DNA from 4 places in the Fictibacillus sp. B-59209 genome. Region 4 is predicted to be linked to each of the others. Evidence: riboswitches for the same ligand, from Rfam matches in the RefSeq annotation. Region 4 holds a riboswitch; each other region holds the start of a gene.
The links. A riboswitch is a leader RNA that binds a small molecule or an ion and turns the genes downstream of it on or off. The one in region 4 is predicted to bind thiamine pyrophosphate.
Positions count from the first base shown of each region.

Region 1: it holds a riboswitch for thiamine pyrophosphate, as region 4 does, so the genes downstream of both, thiT (energy-coupled thiamine transporter ThiT) here and thiD (bifunctional hydroxymethylpyrimidine kinase/phosphomethylpyrimidine kinase) in region 4, are expected to answer to the same signal.
Region 2: it holds a riboswitch for thiamine pyrophosphate, as region 4 does, so the genes downstream of both, P4361_RS16990 (thiamine phosphate synthase) here and thiD (bifunctional hydroxymethylpyrimidine kinase/phosphomethylpyrimidine kinase) in region 4, are expected to answer to the same signal.
Region 3: it holds a riboswitch for thiamine pyrophosphate, as region 4 does, so the genes downstream of both, thiC (phosphomethylpyrimidine synthase ThiC) here and thiD (bifunctional hydroxymethylpyrimidine kinase/phosphomethylpyrimidine kinase) in region 4, are expected to answer to the same signal.

Region 1 covers NZ_JARMMC010000018.1:263,057-267,909, reverse strand. Annotated here, with positions in the region: gene pknB (Stk1 family PASTA domain-containing Ser/Thr kinase) at 1-1,269, shown strand, start outside; gene rsgA (ribosome small subunit-dependent GTPase A) at 1,259-2,152, shown strand; gene rpe (ribulose-phosphate 3-epimerase) at 2,154-2,801, shown strand; TPP riboswitch at 2,825-2,932, shown strand; gene thiT (energy-coupled thiamine transporter ThiT) at 3,005-3,577, shown strand; gene P4361_RS14160 (thiamine diphosphokinase) at 3,574-4,215, shown strand; gene spoVM (stage V sporulation protein SpoVM) at 4,313-4,393, shown strand; gene rpmB (50S ribosomal protein L28) at 4,487-4,675, opposite strand.
Region 2 covers NZ_JARMMC010000020.1:106,246-111,098, forward strand. Annotated here, with positions in the region: gene P4361_RS16970 (thiazole biosynthesis adenylyltransferase ThiF) at 1-747, opposite strand, end outside; gene P4361_RS16975 (thiazole synthase) at 747-1,511, opposite strand; gene thiS (sulfur carrier protein ThiS) at 1,516-1,716, opposite strand; gene thiO (glycine oxidase ThiO) at 1,722-2,852, opposite strand; gene P4361_RS16990 (thiamine phosphate synthase) at 2,852-3,469, opposite strand; TPP riboswitch at 3,568-3,673, opposite strand; gene P4361_RS16995 (glycine--tRNA ligase) at 3,725-4,853, opposite strand, start outside.
Region 3 covers NZ_JARMMC010000020.1:13,846-18,698, reverse strand. Annotated here, with positions in the region: gene P4361_RS16470 (hypothetical protein) at 1-138, opposite strand, end outside; gene P4361_RS16465 (glycosyltransferase) at 288-1,643, opposite strand; TPP riboswitch at 1,851-1,962, shown strand; gene thiC (phosphomethylpyrimidine synthase ThiC) at 2,083-3,852, shown strand; gene P4361_RS16455 (hypothetical protein) at 3,849-4,073, shown strand; gene P4361_RS16450 (hypothetical protein) at 4,138-4,515, shown strand; gene P4361_RS16445 (sugar phosphate isomerase/epimerase family protein) at 4,673-4,853, shown strand, end outside.
Region 4 covers NZ_JARMMC010000008.1:342,175-347,027, reverse strand. Annotated here, with positions in the region: gene P4361_RS07155 (hypothetical protein) at 1-40, opposite strand, end outside; gene thiE (thiamine phosphate synthase) at 110-778, opposite strand; gene thiM (hydroxyethylthiazole kinase) at 791-1,588, opposite strand; gene thiD (bifunctional hydroxymethylpyrimidine kinase/phosphomethylpyrimidine kinase) at 1,585-2,391, opposite strand; TPP riboswitch at 2,533-2,638, opposite strand; gene P4361_RS07135 (hypothetical protein) at 2,793-3,044, shown strand; gene P4361_RS07130 (IDEAL domain-containing protein) at 3,163-3,393, shown strand; gene P4361_RS07125 (DUF4349 domain-containing protein) at 3,443-4,276, opposite strand; gene P4361_RS07120 (YecA family protein) at 4,428-4,853, shown strand, end outside.

The sequences.
Region 1 (4,853 bases), on a different contig from region 4:
ATTATTCTTAAAGCACTGACAAAAAATCCGGTGTACCGGTATGACAGTGCTCTTGAAATGATGGACGACCTGGATACGGCGCTCTCTCCTCACCGTCTGCATGAGCAGCGGTGGAGCAATTTTGATGATGCCGCAGATGCTACACGGATCATGCCTCCGGTATCCTTGAACAAAGCAGTCGAAAAGCCAGCTTCAAATCTAAAAGAAACCGCTGAACCACCGGCCAAAAAGAAGAAAAAAAGTTGGTGGCTTGTACTGCTGATTTTACTGCTTTTGCTCGCAGGTGCTGGAGCGGCTGCCTTTGTGGTCATGCCTGGATGGTTTAAAGTGAAAGATGTTTCTGTTCCCAATGTTATCCACAAAGATTACGAATACGGGTTTGAACGGCTCGCAAAGCTCGGTTTTAACGTCGAGCGGAAAGAGCGCTTCGATGAAGATGTGGAACAGGGGAAAATTATAAAACAGAATCCTGATCCCCATTCTATGGTTAAAGAAGGCAGCACGGTTACACTTTTTGTTTCTAAAGGCTTTAAGAAAGTGGACATGCTGGATCTTACCGGAATGGGTGAAGATGCTGCACGAGACCTCTTAAACGAAAGAGGCTACGATAGCAAGAACATTGAGACCATACCGGTGGAATCAGAGGAAACTCCTGAGGGTGAGGTCGTCTCACAAAGCCCGGATAAAGGGGAAAAAGTCAATCCGAGCGAAATACAGGTGATTCTTCGTGTCAGTACTGGCCCGCCTTCGATTCAGCTTGAGAACTTGTCAAATTCCTCGAGGGAAGATGTTGAGAAATACATCTCGCAGGAAGGGCTTAGAGTCAACTTTACAAAAGAGTACTCTGATACCGTAGAAGAAGGAAAGGTCATCTCGCAAAAACCTTCACCTTATACGAATGTCAAAAAAGGTTCTACGGTTGATGTCGTTATTTCAAAGGGCAAGAAACCAGAACCGAAGCCCAAACCAAAGCCTGATAATCAGGAAGACATCACATTTAATAATAAAATAACGGTTGAAGTTTCAAAGGGTGATGAGAATAAACAATTCCAGGTCAGAATTGTTTACAGCGATGCCAAAGAGGAAAATGCTGTTTTCGTAGAAGAAGAAATTTCCCAGACGAAAGAGTATATGGTGCCTTTGACCGTCTCGCCGGACCATGATGCTTCCTATACCGTTTATTTAAATGGGAAAGAGCAGGCATCAAAAACATTTAATTATCAAGATGCGAAGGAAGGTAAATTCAAAGGAGCGAACAATGGACAATAAGACTGAAGGCAGAATTATTAAATCAGTCGCAGGATTCTATTATGTACAATACAATGACAAAGTCTTTCAATGCAGAGGCCGGGGCAATTTCCGTAAAAAGAAAATTACGCCTGTGGTCGGAGATTGGGTCGTATTTGAATCCTCCAACCCGACAGACGGATACATTATGGATGTTAAGGAAAGAAAGAACGAGTTAAACCGGCCGCCAATTTCAAATGTTGACCAGGCAATTCTCGTTTTCTCTGCCGTCCGGCCGGAATTTTCAAGTTCGCTGCTGGACCGTTTTCTTGTTCATATCGAAGACAATGGCATTCAGCCGGTGATCTGCATTACGAAGATGGATTTGATTGAAAGTGCAGAGTATCAGAAGGAAATCGAAAATTACATCGCTGCTTATAAGAAGCTCGGCTATGAGGTCATTCCAACCTCTGCGATGTCGCTTGCCGGCATGGATGACATCAAACCGATATTTAAAGGAAAAACGAGCGTCTTCGCAGGACAGTCCGGGGTAGGGAAGTCGTCTCTCTTGAATGCGCTGATGCCTGAACTCATGCTGGAGACGAATGACATATCAGATCATCTTGGACGCGGAAAACATACAACGAGGCATGTTGAACTCCTTCCTTTTGAAGAGGGCTTGATCGCAGACACTCCTGGGTTCAGCTCCTTGGACTTTGTAGAAATTGAAACCGAAGAGCTCTCCTACAACTTCCCTGAGATGAAACAGAGGGTATCACAATGCAAGTTTCGCGGCTGCACTCACAGCTCTGAACCGAAATGCGCAGTAAAAAAAGCAGTGGAAGAGGGAGAGATCCCATCGTTCCGCTATGAGCATTATCTTGAATTTTTGCAGGAAATCAAGGATCAAAAACGGAGGTACTAGCATGGTAAAAGTTGCGCCTTCCATTCTTTCCGCAGACTTTTCAAAGCTCGGTGAAGAAATTAAGGCAGTGGAAGAAAACGGTGCTGATTATATCCATATCGATGTGATGGATGGGCATTTTGTGCCGAATATTACGATGGGACCTTTAGTCGTTAAAGCAATCAGGCCGCTCACTGAACTGACATTTGATGTCCATTTAATGATTGAAAACCCTGACCGGTATATCCCGGAGTTTGCAAAAGCAGGTGCTGATATCATTACTGTTCATGTTGAAGCATGTCCGCACCTTCATCGGACCATTCAATTAATTAAAGAGCAGGGAAAAAAGGCAGGGGTCGTATTAAATCCTGCTACTCCTGTTGAAACCATTCAGCATATTTTGGCTGATATAGACCTTGTACTCATCATGTCTGTAAATCCAGGCTTTGGTGGACAATCCTTCATCCACGCTGTGCTTCCAAAGATTGAAGTATTATCTGCGAGGATCAAGGAGCAAGGCTTGAACGTTGAAATTGAGGTGGACGGCGGCGTGAATGCAGAGACTGCCCGTCTTTGTGAGAAAGCTGGAGCTACCGTACTTGTAGCGGGATCAGCCATTTATGGGCAAAAAGACATAAAGGGTGCAATCCGTACCATTCGTGGTGTATAATATATTAGAGAATAATTGAAAAAAGTAACCACAGGGGGAGTCCCATACAGGGGCTGAGAGGGGAGTACACTCCCGACCCTTTGAACCTGAAGCAGGATCATGCCTGCGTAGGAATGTGGAGTCGCTGTTGTTAACGCTAAGCAACCGTCATTCACATGCCGGTTGCTTTTTTCTTTTCTTAATGAGTTTAGGAGGAGATTGATTTGAGTAAAAAAATTATGTTTTTGACTGAAGTGGCGATGATGTCAGCGTTGGCTATCATACTTAGTTTTGTTCAATTTAAAGGGCTTTGGGCAAATGGAGGCTCAGTTTCATTGGAGATGCTGCCAATCTTTTTAATGGCATTCCGCAGAGGGGTCCCTGGCGGAGTATTAACTGGTCTGATTGTCGGGATGGTTAAAATCCTGGTTGATGGAACTGCAGGATACAATCCCGCTGGTTTGATCCTGGATTACCCTCTCGCGTTCCTATTGGCTGGATTTGCCGGGGTGTTTAAAGTCAGTTCGGCAAGCCAATCTAAAAGGAGGATCTCAGCGATTGTGGCAGGCATCGCCTTCGGAAGCCTGCTCCGTTTGGCCTCCCATGTTGTATCAGGAGTCATATTCTTTGCATCATACGCCCCAAAAGGCATGAACCCTGTCCTGTACTCCATTGTGTATAATGCCTCATACATGATCCCGGTTGCTTTGATCACTGCAGCAGCTTTTATTTTCTTGACAAAAACAGCACCGCGGCTGCTGCACAGGACCGATCCAAGAGTTGTTAACGCGGCATGAAAATTATCATTTTAGCAGGAGGTCCGGAAGAAAGGCAGCCGGACCTCTCTTTATTTGCCGGCGAAAAGGCAGTCTGGGCGGGTGTTGACCGCGGCGTATTCTACTTGTTGAAAAAAGGAATCATACCTGGCTGTGTATTTGGAGATTTCGATTCTGTGAACAGAAGTGAGCGTGAGTGGATGGCTTCATTTAACCTTCCTTCATTTGAGTATGACAGTGAAAAGGATAAAACCGATCTAGAGCTGGCCCTTGATTGGGCACTGGAGCAAAAACCGGAACAGATCCTGCTAATGGGTGTTACGGGCGGGCGCCTGGATCATGAATTGGCCAATATCCAATTGCTCCTTCATGGACTCGAAGCCGGAATTAACATTGAAATATGGGACAGGCAGAATAAGATTGCCTTATCAGCACCAGGACCGCATATCATACAACAAGAGCCGGAGTTCTCTTATGTCTCATTCCTTCCATTTAACGGACCTGTTACCGGCCTGACTCTAAAAGGGTTCAAATATCCGCTTCAGGATCAATACTTGCCGATGGGTTCTACTCTCTGCATTTCCAATGAGCTTGTAAATAAAAGTGGTACTTATTCATTCTCGGGCGGCATATTAATGTTGGTAAAGAGCCATGATTAATATTTTATGCGTCGGGCCGCATGGTACTATTTTTATAAAAGCGAATATATTTATTAGGGAATGTCTTATTTTTCAAAGGGCCTGGAGGAGGGGTATGATGAAATTTTACACCATTAAACTGCCTAGGTTTTTAGGGGGATTTGTACGTGCGGTTTTAGGTTCATTTAAAAAAGGATAATCACTTCCATCCAAAAGAAAAAAGCACCCTTGATGGGTGCTTTTTTCTTTTGGAAATTAAAAAACAACGGGGATGCCGTTGTCTTAAGAGCGATTAAACGCGTTCAATTTTTCCAGATTTAAGGGCACGTGCAGAAACATAAACACGTTTAGGCTTCCCGTCAACCAAGATGCGGACTTTTTGAACGTTTACTCCCCAGCTCTTTTTAGATTTGTTCAATGCGTGGGAACGCTTGTTTCCTGTTTTAGGTCCTTTACCAGTAACGTAACATTTGCGTGACATAATTGTACCTCCTTTATAACAGTAAAACTGTATCATATCAGTCGTATGTTAAATACTAACCTATAGTAGCATGACCACTAAAGAAAAGCAACAAATGATTTTTCGCATTTCAAGTAAAAAGGCTTGACACAGCTTTGTGACTATTGTCAAATGGAGTTGTCCTTTCATAAAACTTAAT
Region 2 (4,853 bases), on a different contig from region 4:
ATACTGAGGATGTTCTCCACAGGAAGGACAGTCCGCTTTTTTTAGCTTTTGGACATCCATCGCCAAATAATGATTGTTCCATACATCAAAGGAAACCAGTTTTTTGCGGAGTGCAGCGGTGTTGTCCGTCAGCAGCTTCAGTGCTTCAGACGTCTGGTGAGCGACAACCATTTGGACAACAGGCGCAATGATTCCCGCCGTATCACACGTTGCTCCGCCCATCGGCACCTTCTCCAGGAGACAGCTTAGACAAGGCGTCTCCCCGGGTAAAATCACATAACTGAGTCCGTAGCTTCCAACGCATGCGCCGTAAATCCAAGGAATCTTCTTCTCCTGGGAGATGTCATTGATCAGCAATCGCGTATCAAAATTATCTGTCGCATCAATGATCAGATCGGCAAACTCCGTCAGTTCCCTCAGTTCTTCAGCTCCTGCATCCAAAACAAGGCCCTCTACGTGGATATCGGAATTAACCTGTTCCAGCCGTTCTCTTGCAGCAACCGCTTTAGGCATCCGGTACTTTGCATCTTCCTCGCTGAAAAGCTGCTGACGCTGGAGGTTGCTCCATTCTACATAGTCACGGTCAGCAATCGTGATCCTGCCCACACCTGCGCGGGCAAGAATTTCTGCATTGCCCGTTCCGAGCGCACCCGCACCGATAATCACAACATGTTTATCAGACAAGAGATCCTGTCCCTCTTCTCCTATAGGCTCGAATAACATCTGCCTGGAGTAGCGATCTTTCATTAAATACTCATTCCCTCCAGCGGACTGCTTGCCGCTGCATACCTTTTCTTTGGAATTCTTCCCGCTTCATACCCGAGACGGCCGGCTTCAATGGCAAGCTTCATGGCCTCGGCCATTTTTACTGGATTATCGGCCCCTGATACCGCTGAATTCAGCAGTACTCCATCAGCCCCCAACTCCATGGCCGCTGCCGCATCAGCCGGTGATCCGATGCCCGCATCTACAATCACTGGTATATTAGCCTGCTCAATAATAAGGCTTATGTTTAACGGGTTGATGATCCCGAGGCCAGATCCAATGGGGGAAGCTCCGGGCATTATGGCATGCACGCCAAGTTCCTCTAATTTTTTTGCAAGAATGACATCATCTGAAGCATAGGGCAAGACCGTAAACCCCTCTTCCAACAGCATTTCTGAAGCCCGCAGCGTTTCCAGCGGATCAGGCAACAGAGTTTTAAAATCTCCTATCACTTCTACCTTTATCATATCACATAGTCCCGAAGCTTTTGCCAGCTTCGCGATTCTAACCGCCTCTTCTGCCGTTTTCGCACCCGCCGTGTTCGGCAGAAGCGTAAAGTTCTCTGCCTCCAGCTTTTCTAAAAAGTTTGGCTGGTCGGGATCAAAAATGTTCATCCTTCTTACGGCAAATGTAAGGATTTCCGTGCCCGACACCCTTACTGTCTCTTTTTGGACATCAAAATCAGGGAATTTACCTGTTCCTAAAAGCAATCTGGAGCGAAATTCATAGTTTCCAATCTTCAGCATAACCTCATCCTCCTCCTACAAAATGTACGATTTCTATTTTGTCACCATCTGCTAAACGCGTTTTTGCGTGCTGGCTTTTATCCAAAATTTCTTGATTCAATTCAACGATTGCCCCTTTGCCGGCAAGCTTTAACTCTCCCAAAAGTTCCTGGACTGTACGGGCTAAGGCAATATCTAAGGCTGTTCCGTTAACCATTAGTTTCATGAGACTCATCCTTTCATCTTTTCATAGGCAAACCGGTCTGGCGCAAACTCTTTTAATCTTTCTTCCTGCAGATTTCCGATCAGCAGCTCTGCCATCCATCGCCCTGTCAGCGGACTGAGCAGGATCCCATTGCGAAAATGGCCTGCCGCAATGTACAAGTCTTTATGGTAAGGATGTTTCCCCATGTACGGGAGGCCATCAGGAGTTTGCGGCCGAAACCCTGTCCATGCCTTCTCCCATTCGCCCTCTTCGATAGCAGGAAGGACTTCACTCGCTTTTGTCAGCAGTTCCAAAACTCCCTTTGCTCTGACCTTTCTGTCGTATGTACCTGCTTCCATGGTTGCTCCGATTACGAGCCTTCCTCCTTGCTTAGGGACGAGATAGCATTCATCTGAGATAACAGTTGATGTAATGACCGGTTCTAAAAAGGTTAAAGAAAGACACTCTCCCTTTACTGGAAAAAGAGGCATGTGCAATCCGGTCTGGGCCGCCAGTTTCCCTGTCCAGACGCCTGATGCGAGCACTGCCTTCTCTCCGAAAAACATACCCGCGCTCGTTTGGATTCCAATCCCTGACCGGCCCATTTCGAATCCGGCTGCTTCGGTATAATCTAAAAAATCAGCTCCAAGCATTGCTGCCGATTGGGCAAAGGCTTTCGTCAATTGAGATGGATTGACCTGGCCGTCTTTCGGCAAATACATTGCACCTTCCAATCCGCTGGACAGCTTCGGCTCCATTTTCAAAAGCTCCGATCCGCTGATCCACTCTGCCGGCTGGCCGTTATCGTTGTGAAAATCAATGAGTTGCTGCAATCGGAGGCTTTCCTTTTCATTTTTTGCCGCTTTAAACAGCCCTTTGTCTATAAACTCAATGTCAATCCCGCTGATTTCCTTCAGTTCCCTGTTTAACTCAGGAAAAAGACTCCTGCTCTCACGGGCCATCGTGTAGAGCGGCCCTGCCTCATTCAGTTCTGCCTGCGCTCCAAGCATTCCTGCAGCGGCCGATGAAGCTTCACTGCCTATTCGGTTCTTTTCAATCACAAGCACGGTATACTCTGTATGTTTGCGCAAATAGTAAGCAATGGCACAGCCGATTATCCCCCCGCCAGCAATTATCACATCATAGTGCCTGGGCATTATGACATCTCCTCCTTCTTAAGTGCTTCCGCATAGCCTTTCGCTTCTAAACCCGGATCTGCCGCCGACCAGATCCCCGACATGACGGCGATTCCTTTTGCTCCCGCTTTTATGAGTTCACTAGTATTACTTGGTGTAACCCCTCCGATGGCGATAACTGGAACAGTGACCGCTTCAGCAACCTCCCGCAATTGATCCAGACCCCGCGGATCGCTCCCTTTTTTGCTTCCTGTTCTAAAAACGTGTCCGTAAAACAAATAATGAGCTCCTTTCTCTTCAGCATAGAGCGCTTCATCTATGGAATGAACGGATTGGCCGATTCTCAGCCTGCTAAAATAGCGGTGTACGATTTCCGGATCAAGACTGGAGCCTTTTAAGTGAACGCCTTCAGCTCCCGCAGCAACGGCTACATCCACACGGTCATTGATATAGATCTGCTCCCGGCCCAATCCAGCTCTCTTCAATCTCTCTGCCAGATTAAAAATCTCACTGGCACTTCTGTCTTTTTCCCTGATATGTATGCACGTCACATATGGAGCCAGGATGGATGCGGCCGAGATGATTTCGTCAGGCTGTTTCCTTCCATTTGTCATTACATGAAACTCGAATTTCCCCACCTTGCATCCTCCTTTTTCCCATACAAAAAAGCCACCCTTTTCGCAGAAAAGAGTGGCTGATTATCTGTTTTCTAATCAACAGCAGCTGTATGTGTCCTACAGTGCGGATTCCACTTCCCTACGCTGGCATCATCCAGATCAGGTTCAAAGGGTTTAGAACAGGTTGTTCAGTCTCAGCCGGCAAAGGCTCCCCCAGTGTTGCTAGAGTTATTTAATTAACTTCATCTTACCATTCAGGTTAAAAATGTAAAGAGATTAAAATTTGATTTTCGATTCCAGGAAGGATCGAAGCTCTGATACCGGCATGCGGACCTGTTCCATTGTGTCGCGGTCACGTACCGTTACCTGCTGATCTTCTTTAGAATCAAAATCATACGTAATACAGAAAGGAGTTCCGATTTCATCCTGTCTGCGGTAACGTTTTCCGATGGAGCCTGTTTCATCATAATCGACCATGAAGTCGCTGGCAAGACCGGCAAATACTTCTCTTGCTTCTTCAGAAAGCTTTTTCGATAAAGGAAGCACTGCTGCTTTAAACGGCGCAAGAGCTGGATGCAAGTGAAGAACAGCCCTTGTATCTCCGCCTTCAAGCTCTTCCTCTTCAAACGCGTCGATCAAGAACGCAAGTGTTACACGGTCTGCGCCAAGTGAAGGCTCGATGCAATAAGGGATGTAACGGTCATTCGTTTCTTGATCGATATAGTTAAAGTCTTCACCAGAGTGCTCGCTGTGGCGCTTAAGGTCAAAATCAGTACGGGATGCAATGCCCCAAAGCTCTCCCCAGCCAAACGGGAACTGGTATTCAAAATCTGTCGTAGCGTTGCTGTAGTGGGAAAGCTCTTCGGATTCATGGTCACGCAGGCGAAGCTTATCCTGTTTCATGCCAAGATTCAATAAGAAATCGTGAGCATAATGCTTCCAGAAATCAAACCATTTCAGTTCTTCGCCAGGCTTGCAGAAGAACTCTAGCTCCATCTGTTCGAACTCACGGGTACGGAACGTGAAGTTACCAGGTGTGATCTCGTTACGGAAGCTTTTGCCGACCTGAGCGATCCCGAACGGCAATTTCTTTCTCATCGTACGCTGCACGTTTTTAAAGTTTACAAAGATCCCTTGGGCTGTTTCGGGACGAAGATAGATTTCGTTCGTGCTGGATTCCGTTACACCCTGGAACGTTTTAAACATCAGGTTAAACTGGCGGATAGATGTAAAGTCGTGCGCATCACAATCCGGACATGCGATGTTTTGCTCTTCAATCAACTTTTCCATTTCATCGAAAGAAAGCCCGTCAACAATCTTCTCGATTCCTTTTTCAGCAAGTGCATCTTCAATCAATTTATCGGCACGGTGTCTCGCTTTACATTGCTTACAGTCGATCATTGGA
Region 3 (4,853 bases), on a different contig from region 4:
TGAATGAATCACTGAATGCAGAAAATCGATATCATTTTTTATCTGTTCTTTCAGAAATCGGTCTCTGCAACGTAAATATTCATCCGTAAGCATGGCGATTTCCTTCATGAACAGCATAACCTCTGTTTTTTTTAGCATAAGTTAACCCTGCCCTGCACGTTTAGAATATGGAACAATTCTTCCTGATACTTTATTCCTCTTTATCAGTCAAAATAAACTAATATGTGCTAATTTTTTTGCCTCGTTCACAAATCTTTCAAGAAAACCACATTTGGGATAAAGCGTGTTTATGCGGCAGGGCGGGAGTCTGCCTGGTATTCACGGCCTGTTCTAGATACTTTATTCCAGTCCCGATTGAAGAAATAGGCGATGCTTCCATAAGCAACACATACCATTGTCACTATCCTGAAAATAAAGATATCAAAAAGAATAGTTGCTAAAAGGGGGTATGTGTCTTTTTCCTGAAAAGCGTAGCCATGATATTCTCCCATTCCGATGGCCACCATATCGTATACAAGGCCGAAAATAAAGATGTACAAAACATAGATGAGTACATATTCAAGAACGGACGAGTGCAGGGCGAATCCGTCAACGACAAAGATACTGGTCATAAAATAAACCGCGAGTGTACCGGAAATAAAAGCTTCAAAAATATAGAAAAAGGAAACAGAGCTCGTAAACAGATTTTTTCCAAGGAATGATCTGAAATGAATGACACAGTCAATGAATGCTTTTTGCCAGCGGACCCGCTGTTTGAACAGATCCCATAGGTTTTCAGGAAGCTCGGTATAGCATACGGCATCAGGTATGAAAGTAACCTTTTTGTTCTTATCACCAGAAATGTGGCGCTGAATCTTTAGAGTGATATCGATGTCTTCTCCAATCGTCGTCCGATAGCCGCCGACGTTGAGCAGCACCTGCTTTCTGAAAATACCAAATGCACCTGAAATGATTGAGAGCGCTCCAAACCTTGCATGGGAGACCTTCGTAATGTAGAAGGCCCGGAGGAAATCAAGCGCCTGTGCTCGAATCAGCAGGTTCGTCCCACGTAATGTCAGCCCTGAGAATGGATTCTTCGTTTTTGTCTGAAGCACATGAACCATGCCGCCAGCAGCGACCACATTTTGCTCTTCGAAAGTTTCATTGATGGCCGGCAGGGAATGGTCTGTCATGATGGTGTCTGCATCAAGAGTTACAACAAGTTCATTGCTAGAATACTCAATGCCTGCATTGAGCGCATCGGCCTTTCCGCCGTTCACTTTATCAAGCACATAAATATTGGGATAGAGCTCGGACTTGTAAAATTCGATCACTTTCTTATGTTTTAGCTGGTTGAGCGGGAGTTTTGAGCTTTCTTTTAGTTGTAATAGCTCATTAAGTTTTCCAAGTGTAGCGTCAGTTGAACCGTCATTAATATAAATGATATCTAACGAAGAATAGGTTAATGTTTTCATGTTTTCAACGGATGTTGCAATGATTTTCTCCTCATTGTAACAAGGAATTAGTATACTGACACTTTTTTCAAAAATCGGTTTTGGCAGATACCGTTTTTTTCTTTTTTGAAATAAGGGAAGGCAGTTAAAGGAATGAATGATTGGAAAAGCGATAGAAAGAAAGAAGAAAAAAAGTACTGCATATTCCACTATGATTGACCTCCTTTTATGCTTCGTTAAAGTAAATCATGACCAAAACACCTTTTCAATGGCAAACAAACAAGTTGGACTTTTCTGTCAATTGAAAGCCTATACATATTTTGGCGGCTAAACGACTACAGTGAATAAATACCTGTGCCAAAAGACGGATTGTGCATGAAAAGCAGAGAAGCTATGATTACGTTGAAAACAGAATACGTTTTCTGCTAGGGGAGCCCGTCAGTCGGGCTGAGAGAAGAGAGAATAAGCTCTTTGACCCTTTGAACCTGATCTGGGTTATACCAGCGTAGGGAAGTAGGAGTCGAAGTCATATATACATATCGTATATTTTTCTTTGTCTATCCTATCGGGTTCTTCTTACTAGAACCCGATTTTTTTATGCTGTGTGTAACTTTGGACTCAATTTTTGAAAAAACGAGGAGGAAGTTGCATGAACGTACAGAACGAAAGCAAGGTCTCATTAAAATCACAATTTCCAAACAGCACCAAAGTGTATAAGACCGGATCCCGTCCCGACATCCGGGTGCCAATGAGAAGGATCAGTCTGGCGGATACACAGACAGCAGGAAGAGATGAGAAGAACCCGCCCGTCGTCCTTTATGATACGAGCGGACCTTATACAGATTTGAATTATGCTGCAGATGTTGAAAAAGGACTGCCTTTGCTGAGGGAAAATTGGGTGAGAGACAGGAACGATACAGAGCAATACGATGGGCGCGGAATTAAACCGGAGGACAACGGCTACAGACAGCAGTCTCATGCGGGTCATGTGTTTCCGGTTCGCCCATTTAAGCCGATGCGGGCAAAAGGTGGCGGAAATGTTACTCAGATGCATTATGCGAAAAAAGGGATCATCACGCCTGAAATGGAATTCATTGCGATCCGGGAGGGGCTTGAGGCCGATTTTGTTCGAAGCGAAGTGGCGAGTGGGAGGGCCATCATCCCTGCCAACATCAATCACCTGGAACTGGAACCGATGATTATCGGAAAGAACTTTCATGTGAAGATCAACGCGAACATCGGAAACTCTGCTGTGACTTCGTCTATTGAGGAAGAGGTTGAAAAAATGACATGGGCTACCTACTGGGGAGCGGATACGATCATGGATCTGTCTACAGGAAAAGACATCCATACGACCAGAGAGTGGATCATCAGAAACTCTCCGGTCCCTGTGGGCACCGTTCCGATCTATCAGGCGCTTGAGAAAGTGAACGGGATAGCGGAGGATTTATCCTGGGAAGTCTACCGTGATACACTCATCGAACAAGCCGAGCAGGGAGTCGATTATTTTACGATTCATGCCGGTGTGTTGCTGCGGTACGTGCCATTAACGATCAATCGGGTCACGGGCATCGTTTCACGGGGCGGATCTATCATGGCGCAATGGTGTCTCGCTTACCATCAGGAAAACTTTTTATATACTCATTTCGAGGACATCTGCGAAATCTGTAAAGCGTATGACATCTCCGTCTCATTGGGTGATGGATTACGGCCTGGCTCGATTGCGGACGCCAATGACGAAGCACAGTTTGCAGAACTGGAAACGTTGGGAGAGCTCACAAAGATCGCCTGGAAACATGATGTGCAGGTCATGATTGAAGGACCGGGGCATGTGCCGATGCATCAGATCAAGGAGAACGTAGATAAGCAAATGGAGATCTGCCATGAGGCGCCCTTCTATACACTAGGGCCTCTGACGACAGACATTGCGCCTGGGTACGACCACATCACTTCTGCAATTGGGGCTGCTATGATCGGATGGTTCGGAACGGCTATGCTTTGCTATGTGACGCCGAAGGAACATTTGGGGCTGCCGAACAAGGATGATGTCAGGGAGGGAGTGATCGCTTATAAGATCGCTGCCCATGCAGCAGATTTGGCAAAAGGCCATCCAGGAGCATTGAAGAGGGATAATGCTCTCTCAAAAGCTAGATTTGAATTCAGATGGGAAGATCAGTTTAATCTATCATTGGATCCTGAGAAGGCAAGGGGTTACCACGATGAAACCCTCCCTGCACAAGGTGCAAAAACCGCTCATTTTTGTTCCATGTGCGGACCGAAATTCTGCTCTATGAGAATTTCACATGATCTAAGAAATATATCTGCACAAGAACTTTCGGGTCAGGAAAAAGATGTAAAGGAAGGAATGCGGGAAAAAGCCAAGGAATTTCATGACAAAGGCTCGAATATCTATTCATGAGCACCATTTCTATCCTTCGTGAAAGAATTGCTCTGCTGGAAATGCAGCTGCAGGAGATTCAGAGAAAATGCCGCCACGTATTTCTCGAAACCTCAGACTCCGATGAACGCATCTGTATGAGATGCAGCTATACAGAAAAAATCCTGTACAGGTTCCCTGAAGAAAGAGCAGTGGTGCCTGACACCATTTATGCGCATAAACGGTGCCTGGCACCCAAATAAAGCATAGAAAACACCGCTCTTTGGCAATGATAATGGAAAAGGAAGATTCAGGGAGGGATTTATATTGGGTACAAATTGGCTGCAGACTACATTAAACTGGACTGAGCAAAGAGTGGGGCAAGCTTCTGATGGATTCAGGGCGATCCTCGGAAAAATCAAGAACGAGCCGGCGATGTCGGTTACTGACCTGGCGACCTTCATCATGCTTCATCCTGAGACCCATAAAGAGAGAAGCGATTTTCTCGGACTTACGTATTACACTTATTCATTGCATCTGGGGAACGTTGATCTTCTTCTGGAAACAAAAGAAGGAAATGAGCATAAGGTTTTAGAATGCAGAGTAGATGAAAATAATCAGGTGATCTCCCATTACCGTTCCTATGATGCAAAGGCCAAAGAACGCTTGGCCATTCCGTTAGACATCAAACAATATCATAATTAGAGTGAGATTCCCGTCTGCCAAAAGGCAGACGGTTTTTTTACTGTGTAGCGTGTTATATTTTAAGAATATTTCAAAAAATATTGTATGAAGCAATAATATTTATTAAGATAATCTCGAATCGTTTCGTGAAAGACTTTTAATAAAGGAGGAATTAGAAATGCATAAAAGAGGGTTGCAGCTTTACACGATAAGAGAGCTTTGTGAAAAAGATTTCATTGGCACACTAAAAGAAGTTTCATCGTGGGGGTATAATGGTGCACAGTTTGCCGGTTATTATGACACTTCAGCAAAGGTTTTAAAGCAGGCACTGGATGAGTATGATTTAAAACCGGCAGGCA
Region 4 (4,853 bases):
CCATTTCCGAATACGCCCATATCTTATTTCTCTTTTTCATCGTGGCACCTCTTTCTTGCGTACTCTTTTATAGTACGAAGAACACGGTTGTTCGGTGCCATATCCCTATTTAATTAATGGGTCTTGCTTTCCATGCCTTCTCTACCCGTTCAAGCAGACCGCTTGCCGCCTTCTCTGGATCCACATGCTGGCTGATGGCTGATATGACAGATACTCCATCCGCTCCGGCTTCGATTACTTCAAATGCGTTTTCTCTAAAAATGCCGCCTATTCCCACGATTGGTGCTGTAATCCCTGCTGCTCTTAGCTCTTTTAAAACAGAAAACCCCATAACATCACGCGTATCCATCTTTGTACTTGTATCAAAAATCGGGCCCACTCCTAAATAATCTGCTCCAGCCCGTAATGCATCTTCTGCTTCTTCAACATTGTGAACCGAAACGCCAAGAATTTTATCGGGGATGCGGCTGCGGATTTGATTGAGATCTCCATCCTCCTGCCCGACATGCAGACCATCGGCATTCAGGCTGATCATGAGATCGATATCATCATTAATAATAAAAGGAACATGGTATTTTCCGCAGATTTTCTGCAAGCTAAGAGCTAAGGCATATTTCTGATCAGGTGATAGACACCCTTCGCCCTTTTCACGATATTGAAAAAGCGTCGCTCCTCCCTTTAGCGCTTGCTCCAGCACTTGTTCAGGTTCAGCTCTGCAGTTTAAGCTTCCCATAATAAAATAAACTTTTAACTGCTGTTTAAGGGTATTATAATCCATCTGTAAGCCTCCTTAGCTCCACCTGCCGGCCGTTTTCAAGTCTTCAGGGTTTAATAGATAGAGCTCATCCAATAATGCTGTCTGAAAGGAGCCTGGTCCTGCCGAAACGGCTTGAGCGCGTTCAGCACAGATTCCCAGCATCGTCAAAGCGCCCGCGGCCCTCAGGCAGCAGGAAAGGCCGGTTTCCAGAGATCTGGCCATAAACAAACCGATGAGAGAGGTTGAATAACAGCCGGTCCCTGTCACGTAAGACAATATTTCATGTCCGCCACTAATCGCTATGCATTCCTTTCCATCACTCACTTCATCCTGTTTTCCTGTAATGACAATAACCGAACCGAGCTTTCTGGCCGCATGCAAAGCAAGCTCATCATCGTTTCCTAATAGTTCACCATCAACCCCTTTGCCACCCCAGTCACCTCCATACAAAAAGGAGATCTCTGCAGCATTGCCGCAAATGACATCGGGAGAAACCTTTTCTACCAGCTCTTCAACGGCTTTCTTCCTTAATTGGGAAAGTCCTGCACCCACCGGATCCAAAATGACAGGAATGCCCAGTTCCTTCGCTTTTTTTCCAGCCAAAACCATTGCATTAACTAAGTCAGGTTCAACGGTTCCAATATTTAAAACCAGTGCGTCAGCTGCCATGACGGCTTCTTCAGCCTCTTCATAATGATGAGCCATCATCGGGCTTCCTCCAGCTGCCAAGATGCCGTTCGCTAAAAAATTCATCGTTACTTGGTTAGTGATGTGATGAATCAGAGGTTTTTTCTTTCTAATGTCTTCTAAAAGCACACTCAGTTCGTTCATGCCTGATTCCTCCTGTATGCCCAATGGTTTGTCGGCCCATGCCCGCTGCCAATATGAAGCGGGTGGCTGATTGCTTCCTGAATAAAAGTTTTCGCTGTTTTTACAGCATGAAACGGGGTTTTTCCAAGTGCCAGTTCAGCAGCAATGGCAGCTGCAAACGTACAGCCGGTTCCATGGGTTTGCGGTGTATCAATCCTTCTTCCTTCCAGCTCATGCATCTTCTCGCCATCATAAAACAAGTCGACTGGCGCTTTATCATGAGAGAGATGGCCTCCTTTGATCACGATCATTCCTGCTCCTAAATCATGCAAAAATTTTGCAGCATCCTCCCTGTCTTGCTTTGTGGAAATGCTTCTTCCAGTTAGCTGCTCAGCTTCGGGAATATTCGGTGTCAGGATCGAGGCTAGAGGAATCAGCTGTTTTTTCAGGGCTTCTACTGCATCCCTTCTCAGAAGGTCAGCCCCCCCTTTCGCGATCATTACAGGATCCACAACAACGTTTTTCCATTCATACTTTCGAATATGATGAGATACCGCTTCTATAATTTCTGCACTGAAAAGCATACCCGTTTTTAAAGCTTCAGGACGAAGATCCTCTTCTATGCTGTTTAACTGCTTCATGATCATCTCAACAGGTACCGGGTGGATCCCCTGAACACCTAATGTATTCTGTGCGGTCACAGCTGTGATGACAGACATTCCATAGGCTCCCAATTCCTGAAACGTCTTTAAATCGGCCTGGATTCCTGCTCCCCCTCCTGAATCTGATCCTGCAACTGTTAATGCTTTTGGTGTTTTTAACATATGGAAGAACTCCTTTCACCACTAGAAGAGCGCAAGTGGCCCGTTCTGTTAAGGTCCCTGTGCACTGAAGCTGAACATGACCTCCTTCGACCGCTAAAAAGCCGCCATCTGAAGAGAAGGCGGCTTAAACATGAATGCTGATAAAAGTTTAAGCCACTTCCCTCCGCCAGTATTAACCGAATCAGGTTCAAAGGGTCAAAGACATTTCTTTTCTCAGCTTTAAATCAAAGCTCCCCTAGTGGTATACGATGTATGATGTTATTTCTATCCTATATGACAGCGGCCAAAGCGTCAAACAAGGGATAAAATTTGTCGAAAAGTTAGGCTGCTGTGTTTAAAAACGAACGGATACGGGCATTATTTATACAACACCCGATAGAAAATCTGGAGGGAGAGAAATTATGAATATTAGAGAGAAACTGCAAAATTTAAAACAAAATCCAGAAGATGTTTACAGTCATTCACAAACAGAAGAATCCTTCTCAAGAAATTACACCAATCCCGTCGAAGTCAAATATAACCCTGCAGAAGATGTTTACGAATTAAAAGTATTTGATATGGAAGGCGGTGAACAGCTGGACAGTAAAAAATTCCATTCTATAGATGAAGTCCTGGCTGATTTAAAAATTGAGAAGCAAAATGAAAAAAACTAAATTTTCAGATTAAACTGTTGCTATTATTACCATTGATAAGTATACTAGTAAAAACCCATTAACGCATGAGCTTTCAATCCTACAAGCTTCTGCAAAAAAGTTCAAGGAGGAATAGAGCATGAAAGACAATACATCGTATAATAAAGACATGAACGATCTTGTGAAATATAAACTTCAGAAGAAAAATGACCCGTTCGCTTTTAATATGGTTGCTCAGATGATCCTTGATGAGTCGCTGCACGCCCATCAGATGAAACGTTATAAAGAAAAAATAGATGAAGCCCTGGAAAAACGTGATGAAAAACTGTTCATGAAACTGACAGATGAATATATAAAATTCCTTGGATAAGAAACCAAACCTTTTACGGTTTGGTTTCTTTTTTTGAACGCTGTTTTCTTCATAAGTAAAGCCATGCTCCTCCAATAGCCACGAAAAGGATAATGACAGGCGACAATCCAATGAGTGCAATAATAAGATAGGAAATAGTATGAACCAGTCTATTCCACGTCTCTTTAAATAAAGTCTTTGACTTTCCCCAGGTATTCAGCTCTTTATTGTTCTTCGTCCCAATATTTTTCACATCAAAATGGACCGTAACCGTTGAAAAATCGCTTTGATTCTCTAAATAGTTTATTCTGCCCTGGATTTTTTCAATTTGTTCCTGCACTCCTGATAGTTCTTTTGATATGGCAAGGAGATCCTCTGTTTTTACTGCATTTTTCATGAAGCTTTCCAAACGGTTACGAACAATGCGCTTTGCCTTCAGCCTTGCTTCCAAATCAGTATATTCCTCTGTAACATCTCGTCCATTTATGATTTCATGAGGGCTCCCAGAACTTAATTCTCCTGCCTTTTTTGTGAAAACAAGAAAATCTTCCTTTGGAATTCTTATTTTCAGGTAACCCCCATTTTGCCCTTCTTCTTCAGACAAGAATTCACTTTCAACGATATAGCCGCCCATTTTTTTTGTGAGTTGTTCCACTTCACTCCGGGCCTTCTTAATGTTTTGAACGCTTATTATAATTTCACTCGTGTAAATCATTTTTCGTCCTTGGTCGGCAGCAGGCTGCTTGTCTTCTTTAGCGGATTCCCTTTTCATGCTGGTGGAAGAGCTTCCCCCTTCAGACGACTTTGATGCCATGTTTTCATCCTTGCTGCTGCACGACGCCAGAACTAAAACGATCAGCACCCATACGGCCATAAACTGTTGATTTCTCTTTTTTATCATCATCATGTCCCCCTTTTATCTATAGACGACCCAAAGCACCTGTTCGTTACAATATATGGTAATTTTATAGCTTTGAGTTGCAATATCACCCGAATATGCTAGTATTTACAAAGTGATTTATTTACAACAAGAGCAGTGAAGTACGGAGGGTAACATGAACAAAGTAGGAAGAAACGAACCGTGTCCATGCGGCAGCGGGAAAAAATATAAGAATTGCTGTTTTCGATCGGTCACAACCGTTCAATTAAACAAAATTGTGGAAGTGAGCCGCCATCAGGAAGGCTTAGCTAAGTTTGCCTTTGACCATTTTCATGAAGAAATGGGGAGCCAAACACGCAATTACATAGAAAAATACAAGATTGGAAGAGATGAAGAACAAACGTATGCGAATCTGATGGTTTGCTGGCTGATGTTCCATTCTGACGTGAAGGACGGCAGATCACCAATTTCGTATTACCTTAAAGAGCAAAAAGGGAAAGAACAGCCGGAAATCCTGGATATCATAGCAGACTGGGAGAAGAGTTTCCCTTCTGTTTATAAAATGATCTCAAAAGTGAACCGAAATACCTTTTTATTACAA